Linked DNA regions of Kordia sp. SMS9. The protein of the gene in region 1 binds, or shares a complex with, the protein of each later gene. Links are inferred from orthologs where the notes say so. Each region holds a gene or a part of one and is shown on either strand. Other genes may lie near its edges.

Evidence for each region.
Region 2: the proteins of mnmE (region 1) and mnmG are in contact, whole or in part, in a solved structure (PDB 9HIP), measured with the Escherichia coli proteins. The link is inferred for Kordia sp. SMS9 from one-to-one orthologs.

Annotation. Positions count from the first base shown.
Region 1 is NZ_CP031153.1:3,791,317-3,799,427, forward strand. What follows is about bases 2,465-5,285. They hold mnmE (tRNA uridine-5-carboxymethylaminomethyl(34) synthesis GTPase MnmE), read right to left. Parts: upstream 4,661-5,285; coding sequence 3,269-4,660; downstream 2,465-3,268. Other genes in these bases: KORDIASMS9_RS16040 (DUF294 nucleotidyltransferase-like domain-containing protein), read left to right, coding at 2,465-2,612; KORDIASMS9_RS16045 (PolC-type DNA polymerase III), read left to right, coding at 2,614-3,267; KORDIASMS9_RS16055 (YfcC family protein), read left to right, coding at 4,821-5,285. Outside these bases: KORDIASMS9_RS16035 (TonB-dependent receptor domain-containing protein), read right to left, coding at 1-269; more of KORDIASMS9_RS16040, read left to right, coding at 723-2,464; more of KORDIASMS9_RS16055, read left to right, coding at 5,286-6,224; argE (acetylornithine deacetylase), read left to right, coding at 6,227-7,375; KORDIASMS9_RS16065 (LytTR family DNA-binding domain-containing protein), read left to right, coding at 7,535-7,885. UniProt on the Escherichia coli protein: Exhibits a very high intrinsic GTPase hydrolysis rate. Involved in the addition of a carboxymethylaminomethyl (cmnm) group at the wobble position (U34) of certain tRNAs, forming tRNA-cmnm(5)s(2)U34.
Region 2 is NZ_CP031153.1:1,260,097-1,268,286, reverse strand. What follows is about bases 2,451-5,350. They hold mnmG (tRNA uridine-5-carboxymethylaminomethyl(34) synthesis enzyme MnmG), read right to left. Parts: upstream 4,887-5,350; coding sequence 3,015-4,886; downstream 2,451-3,014. Other genes in these bases: ybeY (rRNA maturation RNase YbeY), read right to left, coding at 4,937-5,350; KORDIASMS9_RS05505 (GNAT family N-acetyltransferase), read right to left, coding at 2,451-2,996. Outside these bases: KORDIASMS9_RS05520 (LytTR family DNA-binding domain-containing protein), read left to right, coding at 1-86; KORDIASMS9_RS05515 (OmpH family outer membrane protein), read right to left, coding at 382-906; KORDIASMS9_RS05510 (bifunctional 2-polyprenyl-6-hydroxyphenol methylase/3-demethylubiquinol 3-O-methyltransferase UbiG), read right to left, coding at 1,208-2,050; more of KORDIASMS9_RS05505, read right to left, coding at 2,139-2,450; more of ybeY, read right to left, coding at 5,351-5,359; KORDIASMS9_RS05490 (DUF4175 family protein), read right to left, coding at 5,352-8,190. UniProt on the Escherichia coli protein: NAD-binding protein involved in the addition of a carboxymethylaminomethyl (cmnm) group at the wobble position (U34) of certain tRNAs, forming tRNA-cmnm(5)s(2)U34.

The DNA.
Region 1 (8,111 bases):
AATGTTTTGTTCACATTTTCGACCACGATATATTTTGTTTGATATCCAATATGCGAGATTCGTAACGAATCACCTTTAGTGACTTTTTCTAACAAAAACTTTCCGTATTCGTCACTGTGCGTGTGTTTTTTTGAGCTTTGATTATAAATTTGGGCTTCTGCAATAGGAATATTGTACGGATCAGTGAGTTTTCCCGAAAGGGTTTGGGCAAAAGTATTAAAACTGATAAAGAGGCAAAAAATGATTTTGTAAAGTTGATTGCTTGTCATTGTATTTGTAAAATTGATTGGTTTTCAATGTTACATACGTAAGAAAGCTTGTTGCAGTTTTTTAGTTAAAAATTATTTTTGATGAATGATGTTTAGAGTTTTTTTTAGAAGTAGTGAAGAATTTTGGGTGACTTCTGCTTGATTTACTATAAGTAATTTAGATGAGATGTTTTCCTGTGCAAAACTAACAATTGTATTGATAATAAAAGAAGTGATGATTGTTCGTTTCCTTCAATTAAAGATATTTTTTTGTATTAAAAGTATGCAAAAGCTGTGTTTTGTTATGTTTTAAAAAGGTATTCATTTTCTGTTACGCATGAACAAAAGCAAGTATTTCACTCAATAATTTTATATCGAACTCCTTAAAATAATAAATCAAAAAACTATATCATTTTAGCAATAAATATGACATTTCTCATGTATTGAAGCTACATTTTTGGTTACATTGTATGCATGAATACCATTGCAGAACGTATCTACGATTATTTAAAGGCATTTCCACCATTTAGTTTCTTGAATCGAGATCAACTCTTTACGATATCACAAGCGGTAGATGTAATTTATTTGGAAAAAGACAACTACCTTTTTGAAATAGGCACACTCGTAGAAAATCATTTTTATGTAGTGAGAGAAGGTGCTATTGGTTTGTTTAGAGCTACGAACCATTTGGCAGATCAATGCGATGAAGGTGATATTTTTGGCTTGCGAGCATTACTTCGCAAAGGTAATTACCAACTCAGTGCAAAAGCTATTGAAGAAAGCATTGTGTATAGTATTTCTTCGGAACTTTTAGAAACCTATATTACGTCGAACAAAGCGGCAAGCCAGTTTTTGATGACAAGTTTTGTTGCTAATAACAGCGTAAAAAAAATAGAAGATGACGAATTTATAGAAACACTGAATCGTGCTACAGAATATACTTATTTGCAAACAATCGATTATTCTAAAAACCCAGTAACCTGTACTCCAAATACAAGTGTTAGAGTAGCTGCAAAAATAATGACTGAAAAACGTGTAGGCTCCATTGTAATAATAGAAAATGAAAATCCTATTGGAATTATTACAGATAAAGATCTGAGAACCAAGATTGCTACTGGCGAACACAGTATTGATACTACGGTGTTTACAATCATGTCTTCGCCTGTGATTACGTATCCAGAAACGATTACGGTGGCAGAAGCACAAATTGCCATGTTAAAAAATAAAATTACACATTTGTGCATTACAAAAGATGGAACCAATACATCAAACCTTACGGGAATTTTGTCTGAACATGATATCATTGTACTCAGAGAAAACAACGCTTCTTCACTCGTTAAAGAAATAAAACGAAGTGATGCTGTAGAGCAACTCAAAGACATTAGAAAACGTACTGAAACGCTGTTAGCGAAATACTTAGCGCAGGACATTCCCATTGACTTTGTCTCCAAATTAGTTGCTGCGATTAATGATGCTATTACGCAACGGATTATTGAATTTGCGTTGGCAAAAATGGACACAAAACCACCTGTAAAATTTGCGTGGTTAGCAATAGGAAGTCAGGGAAGAGAAGAGCAATTGTTGATGACGGATCAAGATAATGCGTTGGTGTTTGAAGATGTTGCAACGGATCTTTATGAAGCTACGAAATCCTACTTTCTGAAACTTTCGGAGATGATCAATAAAAGTTTAGAAATGGTAGGTTTTGAATTGTGTCCTGCACAGATGATGAGTAATAATCCAAAATGGTGCAATTCGGTTTCGGAATGGTCACAGCAATTTAGCCGTTGGATTTCCATGCCCGATCAAGATAACTTAATGCTTTGTACAATATTTTTTGATTACGCTCAAGTGTACGGAGATGCAACATTGGTGCAGCAACTTTCTGAACATATTTTTAAAAGTATTGAAGCTTATGACATCTTTTTAACGTATTTGGGGAGAAATGCATTGCAAAATCCGCCGCCATTAAGTTTTTTTAGACAGTTTTTGGTAGAAGATGATGGCGCACATAAAGATGAGTTTGATATCAAAGCACGCGCCATGATGCCATTGGTAGATGCTGCACGACTGTTGATCTTATCTCACAATATCAAATCCATCAACAATACTTTAGAACGTTATGAAAAATTAGCGGAACTAGAACCTCAAAATAAAGACACCTATCTTTTTTGCATGGAAGCCTATAAAAATCTTTTACGTTTTAGAACGCACCACGGATTAGCAAATGGTAATTCTGGTCGCTTTATAGATTTAGCAGCACTTACCAAAAGGGAACGATTGCGATTGAAACGCAGTTTTAAAGCAATTAAAGAAATACAAGAGTTGATCAAAGTACGTTTCAAACTCTCTCAATTATTATAATATGAATTGGTTTAGACGCAAATCGTATCCTGAGTTTTGGAATACTTACAGTTCCTATTTTAAAACATCACAAGAACAACAACTTGAACACATTCGATTTGTGGTGTTTGATACCGAAACCACAGGTTTGGACACGAAAAAAGACAGAATACTTTCCATAGGTTGTATTGCTGTGGAAGGTTTAAAAATAAAAGTAGCGGATCAATTAGAAACCTATGTAATACAAGACATATTCAATAGTGAAACGGTAAAAATACACGGTTTACTCAAAGAAGGGAAGCTGACCAAAATTGACGAATTGGAAGCTGTACAACAGTTTCTAGCGTATGTCAAAGATGCAGTATTGGTAGCGCACCATGCGGCATTTGATGTTGCAATGATCAATAATGCGTTGCGAAGACTTGAATTGCCAAAACTGAAAAACAAAACGTTGGACACGGGACATTTATTTCAAAAAACGAAATTAGACACTAGCAAAGCACATTTCAGTCTCGACGAGCTTTCCAAACGTTTCAACATTCCCTTGCACGACAGACACACTGCTTCAGGTGATGCGTATATTACGGCATTGCTGTTTTTAAAAATCCTTTCAAAACTAACCGCGAGAGATCAATTAACATTGAAAGATCTATTAAGACCTGTGAGAGTTATATAAATTACTTCCCAATACAAAAATTCGCAAAAATATTCCCTAACAAATCGTCACTCGTAATTTCTCCGGTGATTTCTCCGAAATGATACAACGCTTGTCGAATATCAATCGCCATGAGATCGCTTGATAAGCCAGATTCCAATCCGTAATGGACTTTGTCAATTTCTTCCAAAGCTTTGAGCAAAGCATCGTAATGACGTGTATTGGTAATGATGGTTTCATTATTTCGCAACGCACCAGTATTGACAAATGAAACGAGTTTTTCTTTTAAAGAATCCACACCGATATTTTCTTTGGCAGATAAAATATGAATGTTTTCAATTTCTGATTGTAATTGCTCAATTTGTGGCTTTTTGAGCATGTCAGTTTTATTCGCAACAATAACAAGCGGCTTTTGCGGATATTTATTTTTGATTTTTCCAATTTCAGTTTGCAACACTGCCAAACTGTCGACTGTCAACTGTGAACTGTCAATCAAATAAATAACAACTTGTGCTTGTTCAATTTTTTCAAAAGTTTTCTGAATTCCGATGCTTTCCACAACGTCTTTCGTTTCGCGAATTCCCGCAGTATCAATAAATCGGAAGGAAATTCCGTCAATGATCAATTCGTCTTCAATCGTATCACGCGTTGTTCCTGCGATGTCGGAAACAATGGCGCGTTCTTCGTTCAATAGGGCATTTAGTAAAGTAGATTTTCCCACATTCGGTTCGCCCACAATCGCGACGGGAATTCCGTTTTTGATTACGTTTCCAACCGCAAACGAATCAATTAAACGTTTTAGGACGAATTGAATGCGTTGAATCAAAGTTTTAAACTGTGTACGATCGGCAAATTCTACATCTTCTTCGGCAAAATCGAGTTCCAATTCTATCAACGAAGCAAAGTTTAAGAGTTCTTCACGCAAGTTTTTGATTTCATTGCTAAATCCGCCACGCATTTGCTGCATTGCCAATTGGTGTGATGCTTCGGAATCGCTCGCAATCAAATCTGCTACAGCTTCCGCTTGTGATAAATCGAGTTTTCCATTTAAAAATGATCGCAAGGTAAATTCTCCTGCATTCGCGTTTCTACAGCCATTTCGCAATAATAATTGAATGATTTGTTGTTGAATGTACACCGAACCGTGACAGGAAATTTCAATAGTATTTTCGCCGGTGTACGAGTTTGGCCCTTTAAACAAAGACACTAAAACCTCATCCAAATAGCGATTGTCATCTATAATATGACCTAAATGAATCGTATGTGATTTCTGCTTGCTCAACTTTTTGTTACGAACCGATTTAAAAAGTGGTTCACAAATTGTAATGGCATCTTTTCCAGAAACTCGAATCACAGAAATTGCGCCTGCTCCAGAAGGAGTTGCCAAAGCGACAATTGTATCATTTGGAATCATAGTGTAAAATTTGTGCAAAAGTAGGGAATATGTTTGGTTTTTGAATGTTGCGATGCTTCGCTTTTTGATTCCTTTTTTTATTTTATTTTCAAGAAAAATCAAAAATAGTTGAGTTTTTGATTACATTAGGCTTCAATTTATTTTCAAACCAAACCAACTTTTGAATACAAGCTTAAAAAACAGGAAAAAATGGTATGAACGAATTCCGCATGCTGTCGTCATTATATTCATCATTATCATTTTTGTAACATTACTGAGTTATCTAATTCCTGCCGGAGAGTTTAAACGTATGGTAGTTGACGGTCGTGAACGTGTCATTCCGAATTCATTCACCATTATTCCTAATACACCCATTGGTTTTTTAGACATGTTTAAAGCCATTCCTTTAGGTTTTAAAGCTGCGGCAGAAGTGATCTTTGTGGTACTTTCTGGAGGAATTATGTTTGGCATTATAGAACGTACGAAAGCTATTGAAAATGCTGTCGGAACCTTTGTAAAACTCCTTGGACAAGAAAAAAAATACCTTGCCGTTGTTATTATGACCTTTATTTATGGCGCATTGGGCGTTTTTGTTGGATATGAACATAACATTGCCATGGTTCCGATTGCGGCGGTGGTTGCATTGGCGCTTGGTGGCGATTTGATTCTTGCGGCTGGAATTTCCGTTGGTGCCATTACGATCGGATTTGGACTGTCACCCATCAATCCGTATACGGTTGGTGTTGGACATAAGATTGCGGAGCTTCCATTATTTTCAGGTGCTTTGTTGCGAAGTATCTTATGTTTTAGCGCACTTAGTTTCTTGGCTTTTTACAATGTTAGATATTTAAAAAGGATCACGAAAAACCCCGCAAAAAGTCTTGGAAAAGGATTGAATATTGATGGAATTTCACTTTCCAAACCTATTGAAGCGTATTCGATATCCATACAAAATTGGCTCATCATAGCGGTATTTCTCTTAGGTTTAGCGTCCATTTTATATGGTGTTTTTAATTGGAATTGGTATCTCAACGAAATCTCGGCTATATTTTTAATGGTTGCCGTAGCTTCCGGAATTATTGGAAAGATGGATGCCAATACCTTTAGTGAAACGCTATTAAAATCAGTAGCGTATGTAGCTCCAGGCGCTTTTATGGTTGGTTTTGCTACAACGATCAAAGTATTATTGGAAATGGGACATATCAGCGATACCATTTCATTTCATCTATCAGAAGTATTGAAAGAATTGTCTTTACATTTTTCTGCGGTCGGAATGGCAATATCGCAAAGTATCATTAACTTTTTTATTCCTTCAGGAAGTGGACAAGCATTGGCAACCTTACCCGTAATGATTCCTGCTGGAGAAGTTATTGGATTAACACGGCAAACTACGATTCTAGCATTTCAAATTGGCGATGGCGTTTCTAATTTAATCAATCCTACACTCGGAGGACTCATCGCGATGTTGAGCATGTGTCGTGTACCCATTGATCGTTGGTTTCGATTTATACTTCCTGTTGCCTTCACAATATTTATTTTTTCAGCAATCACACTTGTAATCGCAGTATTAATTGGCTATCATTAACTATGAACGCAACTACACTATTAAGTCATTTGGTAAGTTTTCCCGTATTTGGCGGTGAAAGTAATTTGAGTATCATTCATTGGATTCAAGAATATATTGAATCTCTAGGAATCAAAACCACGCTGGTTCCAAACGAAGAAAACACAAAAGCTTCTTTGCATTGTAGAATTGGTCCCGCAGTTGATGGTGGCGTCATTCTTTCTGGTCATACCGATGTAGTTCCTGTAAAAGGACAAATTTGGGATACAGATCCGTTTGTGCTAACTGAAAAAGAAGGAAAGCTATATGCTCGTGGAAGCTGTGATATGAAAGGTTTTGTTGCCTGTTGTTTAGCAGTTTTACCCGACATGATACAAGCAGATTTACAAAAACCAATCTATTTTGCGTTTAGTTACGATGAAGAAATAGGTTGTTTGGCTGCGCCCGATTTAATCAAACATATCCAAAAAACATATCTAGAAATACCCAAATATGCCATTATCGGCGAACCTTCCATGCTAGAACCTGTCATTGGAAAAAAAGGTGTGTGTTATGTAAAAACGGAAGTCAATGGTTCTGCGGGACATAGTAGCGGAATTCACAAAGAAATAAGTGCCATTCATGAAAGTACACGCTTGATTGTATGGTTGGAAAATAAAATGAAACTGATAGCGAAAACTTCCGTAGATGATCGTTTTGATCCGCCACATTCTACCATTCATGTGGGACAAATTCAAGGTGGAGTTGCCACGAATATTGTAGCAGATTATTGTAGTTTTGAATGGGATATCCGCGTGATTCCAAAAGATGACATTCACCAAGTATTTCAAGAGTATTATGACTTTTGTGCGGAACGTGAAGCAGCAGTTCAAAAAAAGTTTCCAGATTTTAAAATCACCAATACCTTAATACATCCGCCAGTTCCAGCTTTAGATACCAAAGAAACGGATAGCATTGTTGGTTTAGTTCAAAAACTGACCGAAAATTATACTTGGAAAACCGTTGCGTATGCTGCAGAAGCGGGACAGTTTCATGAAGCTGGATATGAAAGTATTATCTGCGGACCAGGAAGTATCGATCAGGCACATCGTGCCAATGAATTTGTCACAGAAGAACAATTAGATCGCTGTGTGGAAATACTCGGAAAATTAATTGCAGAATTTAGCAATTAATATAAATTCAATTAAAAAAAACACTTTTAGTTTCTTTTAGGGGATAAAAACCTGCGTTTATTCCTAATTATGCCGCGTCCGTGGAACTTTTCTAATTTGTCACTAATTTTTTTCAGAACTTTTAAGTTTTAATTACATGAAAACTTAAAAAATAATACGTTGGTATTAGAAAAAGGGCAGTCTACGTTGAACTATTTACTTGTAAAAAATCATCATATCATTAGTAAGATTGATTTTGAGGATTTGGAATACATTGAAGTGGAGAAAAACTACACGACACTTTATACTGAAGAAAAAAAATACATCATTCGACTTTCTTTGTATAAAATGAAGCAAGTACTTCAATCTGTCAATTTTGAACAAGTTCACCGAAAGTTTTTGGTGAATTTTGACAAAATGAAAGAAATCAACCTCACAGAAAACGCTATTTATCTAAAATCGGGCACTTCGATTACGATTAGCGAGCGCTATAAAAAAAAGTTTACGAGTAATTTTGAAGTTTTTTCTTAATTGTTAGAAAGAATATTCATAACGATAATAAATACGTTTGACTACGAATTTAGGACGCTTATCCACTTTTAAAGAATTTACCTTCACTTTTTGCTGAATTTAGCACCAATCAAAAACAAGATATTTCGATTAAGTAGCTACTAAAATTGTTTTTGATCATAAGTAGGAATCAGAATCCTAATATTTAATAAAACTAATAATAAAGTTACTGTAATTTTTAGTGATA
Region 2 (8,190 bases), 2.5 Mb from region 1 along the record:
GATATGTGGTATTACAAGACAATCATAAGTTGCCTGTTTCACGAAATAAGCGAGCGGATTTTTTGGAAATGATTCGGAAGGTTTGATTTTAGCACGAGTTGGAACTCACGCTGACTTAGGAATCGGAGTGTGTAGTGTGTATTTGTCAATTTGTTTGAAACGTCCTTGCTTACTTCAACTCACTCAGCATACAAGGAGTTTACAACGTGGCAATCTGTTTCTAAAGTAACAGACAGCTTCACTTTGTTCGCTATGACGTTTCAAAACTCTCAATACTCAATTCTAATGATCTAAAAGCAACGCAGTCTAAACTTCTATTCAAAACCAAAAAAGACCTTCTTTCGAAAGCCTTTTTAGTACATCTTGTGTGCGTTATTTTTATTATTTCTTTTCTGCTGCGTATTGCTTATTCAACTCTTCCAGCATCGTCTTCGTTAAATCGTATGTTTCCTTTCCATAGTATAAATTCCCAGTGAATTCATTTTTTCCCATGATAAAGTCGTAGCCGTTTTTTTCACCATACTTCTCAATAAAACGCTTTATTTTATTGATAATCGAATCATTTTTGGTTTGACTCTCCTGTTTGATAGCGTTTTCATCCATTTGAAATTGGCGTTGCAACATGGTTTGTTTGTTTTGCAATTGTCCCATCAATTCTTCTTGCTTCTTTTGAGACATTTTTGCAGCTTTAATTTGTGCATCTTGAACTTCCATCTGAAAAGAACGTCCAATACTGTCGTTTCGCTTTTCAAAATTTTCAATCTTTACTTTCATCAGCGCTTCCAACTCTTTTTTCTCTTCGTAATCATTGATGAGCGTTGAATTGTCTACAAATCCAATTTTTGCAGGTTTTTCACAAGCATAGAATGCCAACACGGCAAGTACTAAAACAATTCCTTTTTTCATTTGTATCGTTTTTTATTAGTTTCAAGGTTTTTTGAAAAATGAGCAAACCAAGTTTTTTTGTTTTATGTCATTTTCGTTCCGCAAAAATAGAAATAAAGTTTACATAACAAATTGTGATGGTTGCATGATTTTTAACGAAAAACGATGACATAAGAATAATTTATGGTTTTAAATCATATTATAAGTATCATTTATTAAAATTCACCTTTTTATACCCGTTTTTAAGATCGTTTTAAAAAATCGACAGCAGTTTGTATGTGTTTTGCTAAATAATAGTCTTAAAACAGCTTAAAATGTGTTGTTACTTGTTTTTTATGACGTAAATGAGCGAAGAATACTCGGAAGATGATATGGCTTTGAAGTTTGACACAAATCCTCTGTAAAATCCTTTGATCGGATTCATGTTACCTGTTTTGTGTTTTTCAGAAAGTAAACTCACATAATACGCATCAAATTTCATTGGTAAGATTTTTACTACTTTCATGTTTTCTTTTGCAAAAAGTAATTTGATAGATTTTTGTGAGAAATGCCACAAGTGTCGTGGCACATCAAACGCTGCCCAAAATTCTTTGTAATGATGTGCATCGTGACTTTTAAAATTTGGAACTGCTATAAAAAGACTTCCGTTAGGTTTAATGATTCTTTTTAGTGTTGCAATTTGTTCGTCCAAGTTTGGAACATGTTCCAACACATGCCACATTGTAATTGCATCAAAACTATGATCGGGAATTTGTGAAAGCCAATCGTTCGTGTGAATTTCTGTTTCGGTTTTTTGTGCGGCAATTTTTCTAGCTTGTGCGTCAGGTTCAACGCCTGCAATTTCCCATTTGTATTTTTGAGACATTGCTAAAAAGTCGCCTGTGCCACAACCAATGTCTAATACTTTTTTAGTATTACTTTTGGTGTACTTTTCTACAATGATCATTTTTTTAGAAAGCATGTATGAACGAACCCAATGATATATTTTTTCGAACAAATTACGCTTGGCATCCGTATGTGAAATATAATCTTCGCTTTCGTAATAGGAAGACAAGGTTTCCAAGCTTGGTTGTGGTTCGGTTTTGTACATTTCTAAAACTTCATCAAAAACCAATTGAAAATCTTCACCAGAAACAGAATGATCTTTTACTGTAATGTTCTCCATTTTTAGTTGCTTCTAAATTTTTATTAAATTGTTCCACGTGGAACATTATTAATTTTTTAATATACCTGTTTTATCAGTTTTCAGAATCTTATGATTGAACGAAGTCGAAATCATAACTCATATCATATTGATCAATATAATTATCAAACTTCATTGTTTTAAAAAAACTGTGTATGTTTTTATTTTCTGTAGCTACATTTATGATATTATAATTTCCTGTTGGTAATCCTGTAAACAAAATACTTCCGTATGTTTTCCAATTGTTACCCTTTGCTCCTAAACGATGAATTCTTTTGGACGTTTTATGAAAGAGTAAATACGCAACAATTTTACTTTCGTCAAAAACAGAAATCGCATGCAAACTACTTTTATACTTTTCTAAAAAATGATCTTGATTTTCAATAGAAGGAATATAGTTTTGTAATTCTTTGAAATCGTCAAAAGAAAAGTTATCGTTCGTTTTAATTTCAAACTCAGATTTAATTTCAGTTTTCTTCCAATCGAAGGTATATAAATGATACTGTCGATCAATTTTGAAACCTACTTTTTGATACGCCAAAATAGCACGTTCATTTTTAGTAATACATTCCAGCGTGCTTTTTTGAATTCCGTTTTCCTGTAGTGCAGAAATCGCCTTTGCATACAACTGTGTCAACAAACCTTTTCTTCGATGTGTCGGAATGATTCCTGTAGAAGCATTGTACGCAACTTTAATTCCATCATACTTATTAATCGCATGAATAATGAAACCGACTAACTTTCCTTGATCAAATACACCAAACGACAAACGGTAATCTACGCCAGAAGCTGTCCAACGTTCATTGACATACGCTTCGGTAAAATTGATGGGAATTAAGTAATCCGAAAATGCATAATTCAACGTTTCTAAAATGGTTTGTATTGGCGTATGTTCTAGTGATTTTACTTCCATAAGAAAATGTTCCACGTGGAACAATCTAAGTTTTTATCTGTTCAAATACACCAACATCACACTGATATCACTTGGAGAAACTCCACTAATTCGTGAAGCCTGCGATAAGTTTACAGGACGAATTTTAGATAGCTTTTGTCGTGCCTCCATCGACAAATTCGTCAAGCCATCATACACAAAATCTGATGGAATTTTTACACGTTCTAAGTTGTTCAACTTGTCTGCGTTGCTTTTTTCCTTGTTGATATAACCCGCATATTTGACTTGAACTTCCGTCTGTTCTAATACATCTTTTCCAAGCGCATGTTCTTGAATAAACTCTTCCACGGCAGCCACATTTCGCATGTCGTCCATACTAATATTTGGACGCGCAAATATTTTAAACATCTTATCCTGTTGTTTCACTTTCGATGAATTCTTAGCTTCCAATACAGGATTGATTTCCTCAGGTTTTACACTGGTGTCTTTAAAGAATTGAATAAATGCATCCGAATTTGTTTTCTTGGTTTCCATCGCTCGCAAACGTTCTTCACTTGCCAAACCTAATTTGTGTCCGACAGGTGTTAAACGAAAATCTGCATTATCTTGACGCAACAACGTTCTATATTCAGCGCGAGACGTAAACATTCTATACGGCTCTTCCGTTCCTTTTGTGATCAAATCATCAATTAAAACTCCGATGTATGCTTCGTTTCTTTTTAGAATAAATTCTTCCTTTTCCTGCACTTGAAGTGCTGCATTTATTCCTGCCATGATTCCTTGCGAAGCCGCTTCTTCATAACCTGTTGTTCCATTAATTTGTCCCGCAAAAAACAAACCTTCTACAAGTTTGGTTTCTAGTGTATGCTTCAATTGTGTTGGTGGAAAGTAATCGTATTCAATGGCATATCCAGGTCTAAAAAACTTTACGTTTTCAAAACCTACGACTGATTTTAATGCGTTGTATTGTACATCTTCTGGAAGCGACGTTGAGAAACCGTTTACATATACTTCAACTGTATTCCAGCCTTCAGGTTCTACAAATAATTGATGACGATCTTTATCAGCAAAACGATTAATTTTATCTTCAATCGAAGGACAATAACGTGGTCCAATCGACTTAATTCTTCCATTAAACATGGGCGATCTATCAAAACCTTCTCGCAGTAAATCATGTACTTCTGGAGATGTGTACGTCATGTGACAGTCACGTTGCGTTTCTAATGGTTTGGTTGCTTTTAAATACGAGAATTTATCTGGAACTTCATCACCTGGCTGAATGATCATTTTTGAATAATCTAACGATCTTCCATCTACTCGTGGCGGTGTTCCAGTTTTCATTCGTCCTGATTCAAAACCAAGTGCTACCAATTCTTCTGTAATTCCAGTTGCGGCTCTCTCTCCTGCTCTTCCGCCACCAAAATTTTTATCACCAATATGAATCAATCCGTTGAGAAATGTTCCATTGGTTAAGACAACTGTTTTGGATCTTATTTCTAGTCCTAAAGAGGTTTTTACGCCTTTTATTTTTCCTCCTTCAATGATCAAACCACGCACCATTTCTTGATAGAAATCTAGGTTATTGGTTTGCTCTAACATCAAACGCCATTCTTCGGCAAAACGCATGCGATCGCTTTGTGCTCTTGGCGACCACATTGCTGGTCCTTTGGACTTGTTCAGCATTTTAAATTGAATAGCCGAATTGTCCGTAACAATTCCGCTATAACCTCCAAGCGCATCAATTTCGCGCACAATTTGTCCTTTGGCAATTCCGCCCATAGCGGGATTACAAGACATCTGCGCTATGTTTTGCAAGTTCATCGTCACCAACAAGGTTTTGCTTCCCATGTTTGCAGCAGCAGCAGCAGCTTCTGAGCCTGCGTGTCCTGCGCCTACAACAATCACATCATATTCCGTATTAAACATATCCTAACGATTGAAATTCTGTTTTACTTTAGCAATTATGTACAAGTTATTTATGAGTGTTCCACGTGGAACATTTGAAGTTTTTCGTTTTCTTTTTCGGTCATTTTTTCTTGATCGGCGTCTGTTTTGTCTTTGTATCCACAATAGTGCAATACTCCATGAACCATCACGCGACGCAATTCTTCTTCAAACAAAACCTTGAAATCTTTGGCATTGTCAGCAACACGTTCTACAGATATAAATATGTCACCGTGCAACTCACTTCCAACAGAATTGTCAAAGCTAATAATGTCCGTTAACGTATCGTGATTTAGAAATTCTACATTCAATTTATGCAGATACGCATCATCACAAAATATGTAATTGATGTCACCTTCTCGTTTGTCTTCAGACGCGATTACATTGCTAATCCATTGTTCTATTTTCGCTTCAGTTGAAAGCTCAAAATCCGTTTCGTAATGAAAACTAATCATCCTTCTTTTTGAAATACTCTTGTACTTTCTTTTTGTAATTATTCCGCAAAGGTAATACTTGTCTGTTTAATATCTCAATTTGATTGAAATACTGTCGCACATCGGGCATTTTTTCATTGGTAGTATTGTTGAAATCTTTGCGATTTGAAGTAGATTCTCGCTTGGTTTCTTTCTCTTGTTCAAAGGCAGCTTTGTCTAGTTTTTGAAGCTGATATTTCAATTCAATCATCTTTTTCATGGTTTCATCATTGAAGCCTCTTTCTAACAATTCCGTTTCTACTTGCTCCATTTGTTTGAGCAATTCGCGCGCTTGTGGATCTTCAATTTTGTCTCCGTATTTATCTTTTAATTGCTGTTCTAATTGATTGCGCAACTGTTGTTGTTGCTTAAAAATGTCGTATAGTTTTCCTGATTGGTCTTCACTTCCACTACCCGATCCACCACCATTTTGACCGTTTTCACCATCTTCTCCATCTTTGTTTCCTTTGCCTTTGTCACCTTTTTCCTTGCCACCTTCTTTGCCATCTTTGCCATCTTTTCCTTGACCTTCTTGCTTCATGCCATCTTTCATCTGTTTGTTGATGTCTTCTTGCGATTGAATGATATCAGGCAATTGAAATCCTTTTCCTTGACCTTGGTTTTGTCCACTCTGTCCCATGCCTTGATTTCCTTGACCTTGACCTTTTCCCATGCTTTGATTCATGTTGTCTAAAGCGCCACTAAGGAAGTCAGCTAACTTGTTTGTAGACGTCAACGCGTATTGTTGAGAAGCAACACCTCTGTAGACATTATTCTCCGCTAATTGTTCTAAAGATTTGTCAATATTATAGTAAATCTCTGTGATTTCACCATTAATTTTTTCAGAAATGGTTGGCTGACGTAACGACAATGCAAATAAACTATCGTCCACATGTTCAAACATTTTTCGCAGTTCTTTTTGACGTTTCAATTTAGAAGCATATCCCGCATTTGAATTGTCAATTAATTCAAAACCTTTCATTAACGTTTCTTCATCGAAAGAGAATAAAAGTAAATTATCTAGAATTTGACGCAGCATTTCGGCATCTTCTTGGATACTTTGTTGCCCGCTCATTTGCATAGACGTTTGCATACTTTTGCTCATGCGCTGCATTTTTTGAGCCGCTTTTTTCTGCTTTGATTTCGCACTTTTTTGCTTGTCTCCTTTTTGTTGTTCACTTTCCGACTCTTCACTTTTTTCTAAATCTTCAGAAGCGCCTTCCTGTTCTTCTTTGATGTCTTCTTCATCGTCTTTGCTTCGTTCTAAGTCTAGCGGTTTTTTGAGCTTGTTGTTTTCTTTGTCCAATTCGTCCATCTGCTTTTGCAAATCGTCAAATTTCTTATTCAGATCATCTTGCTTTTCTTTGGTATTTTCGTCACCTGATTTTTTAGACAATTCTTCTTGCTCTTTCGCTAATTCTTGGAGTTCTTTTTGAATCTTTTCTGCTTTTTTGGTTACATAATAACGCTTTGTCAATTCCAGAATTTGCTCCAGATTCTTTTTATTATTTTGTTGTTGTTTTCCGAGTTCTTCGAGTTTTTCTTGCAATTCTTCTTCGCTGATTTTATCGGCTAATTTTTTCAGCTCTTCCATCAACTTTTCATTCTTCTCCAATTCTTTTTGCTGACGTTCCAAACGTTCTTTCAACAACTCTTTGTCTTCGTCATCTTGCGTTTCTTCCTTTTGAAAATCTTCTAAGTTTTGCTCTAATTGTTCTGAGAATTTCTTCATCATTTGATCGCTTTGATCTTGTCGCTGCAAGAATTTTTCCAGCTTTTTACGATCGTTGAAATTCAGCTCACTTTTTTCTTTTTGATTTTGAGTGATCTTTTTGAGCTCGTCTTGTTGCTTTTGAAGCTTTTCTAGAGATTTGTCTAAATCTTTGATCGTTTCGTTTTGCTGTTGCAACTGTTTTGTTTGCAACTCCGTATCGGTGAGTTTTCGATAGTTGAAGATTTCACTTTTTACATTCTTTCCTCCACGAATTCCGTCGTTATCTGTCAACTCAAAATAGAATTCATAATTGACGCCTTTTGTCAATTCTAAATTTCCTGGAAATGTGTATTGAAATTGGTCAATATTTGACGAACTGATTGGAATGTTATCCGACGTTTTGTCCTTAGCATTTTCTGCTGGATAGTACACCAATCGCAAACGCTTCAATCCGTAATCATCTGAAACTTGCCCTAAAAAGTACATTGTTCTTCCGTCAATAGAATCGCGTTTTGATTGCAAATCGAGTTTCGGATACGCATCTTTAATGACATTCAAACCAAAACCTAAATTTTCATAGTTTTGAAGCGCTGAATTGCTTGTACTTATCTGATAATCAATATTTTGATATATTTTTCGTTCCAATTCAAAGGTATCTCCTGCTCTTCCAAATACATACGTACTGTCTTTGGAAATTAACTCCAATTTTTCGGTTTGTTTTGCCTTTGCTTCCCAAGTTACTTTTGTCCCCTCAGGAATCGTTGCATTTCCTGTGCTTTTTAATACTTCATCTTTTCGTTTGGTATACGCAGGATAATCCAACACCATTTGAAAGTTAACTAATGAAGGAACTTTTACCACGTTTAATGTATATGGTTTGGAAGTAACTTCGTTTGCCGTTAGCGTGAAGGTTGTTGCTTCTTTTGGTTGCGAAAACGTATATTCGAATGTTCCGATACCTTTGTTTTGCAGAAAATAGGTTTCGTCTCCCAATTGTATTTGTACTTCTTCTGGAATGATATCACCCAAGGTTTGTACTTGCAATTTGTACGATTGATTTTCAATAGCTTGTAAACTATCATTCACCACTAAAAACTGA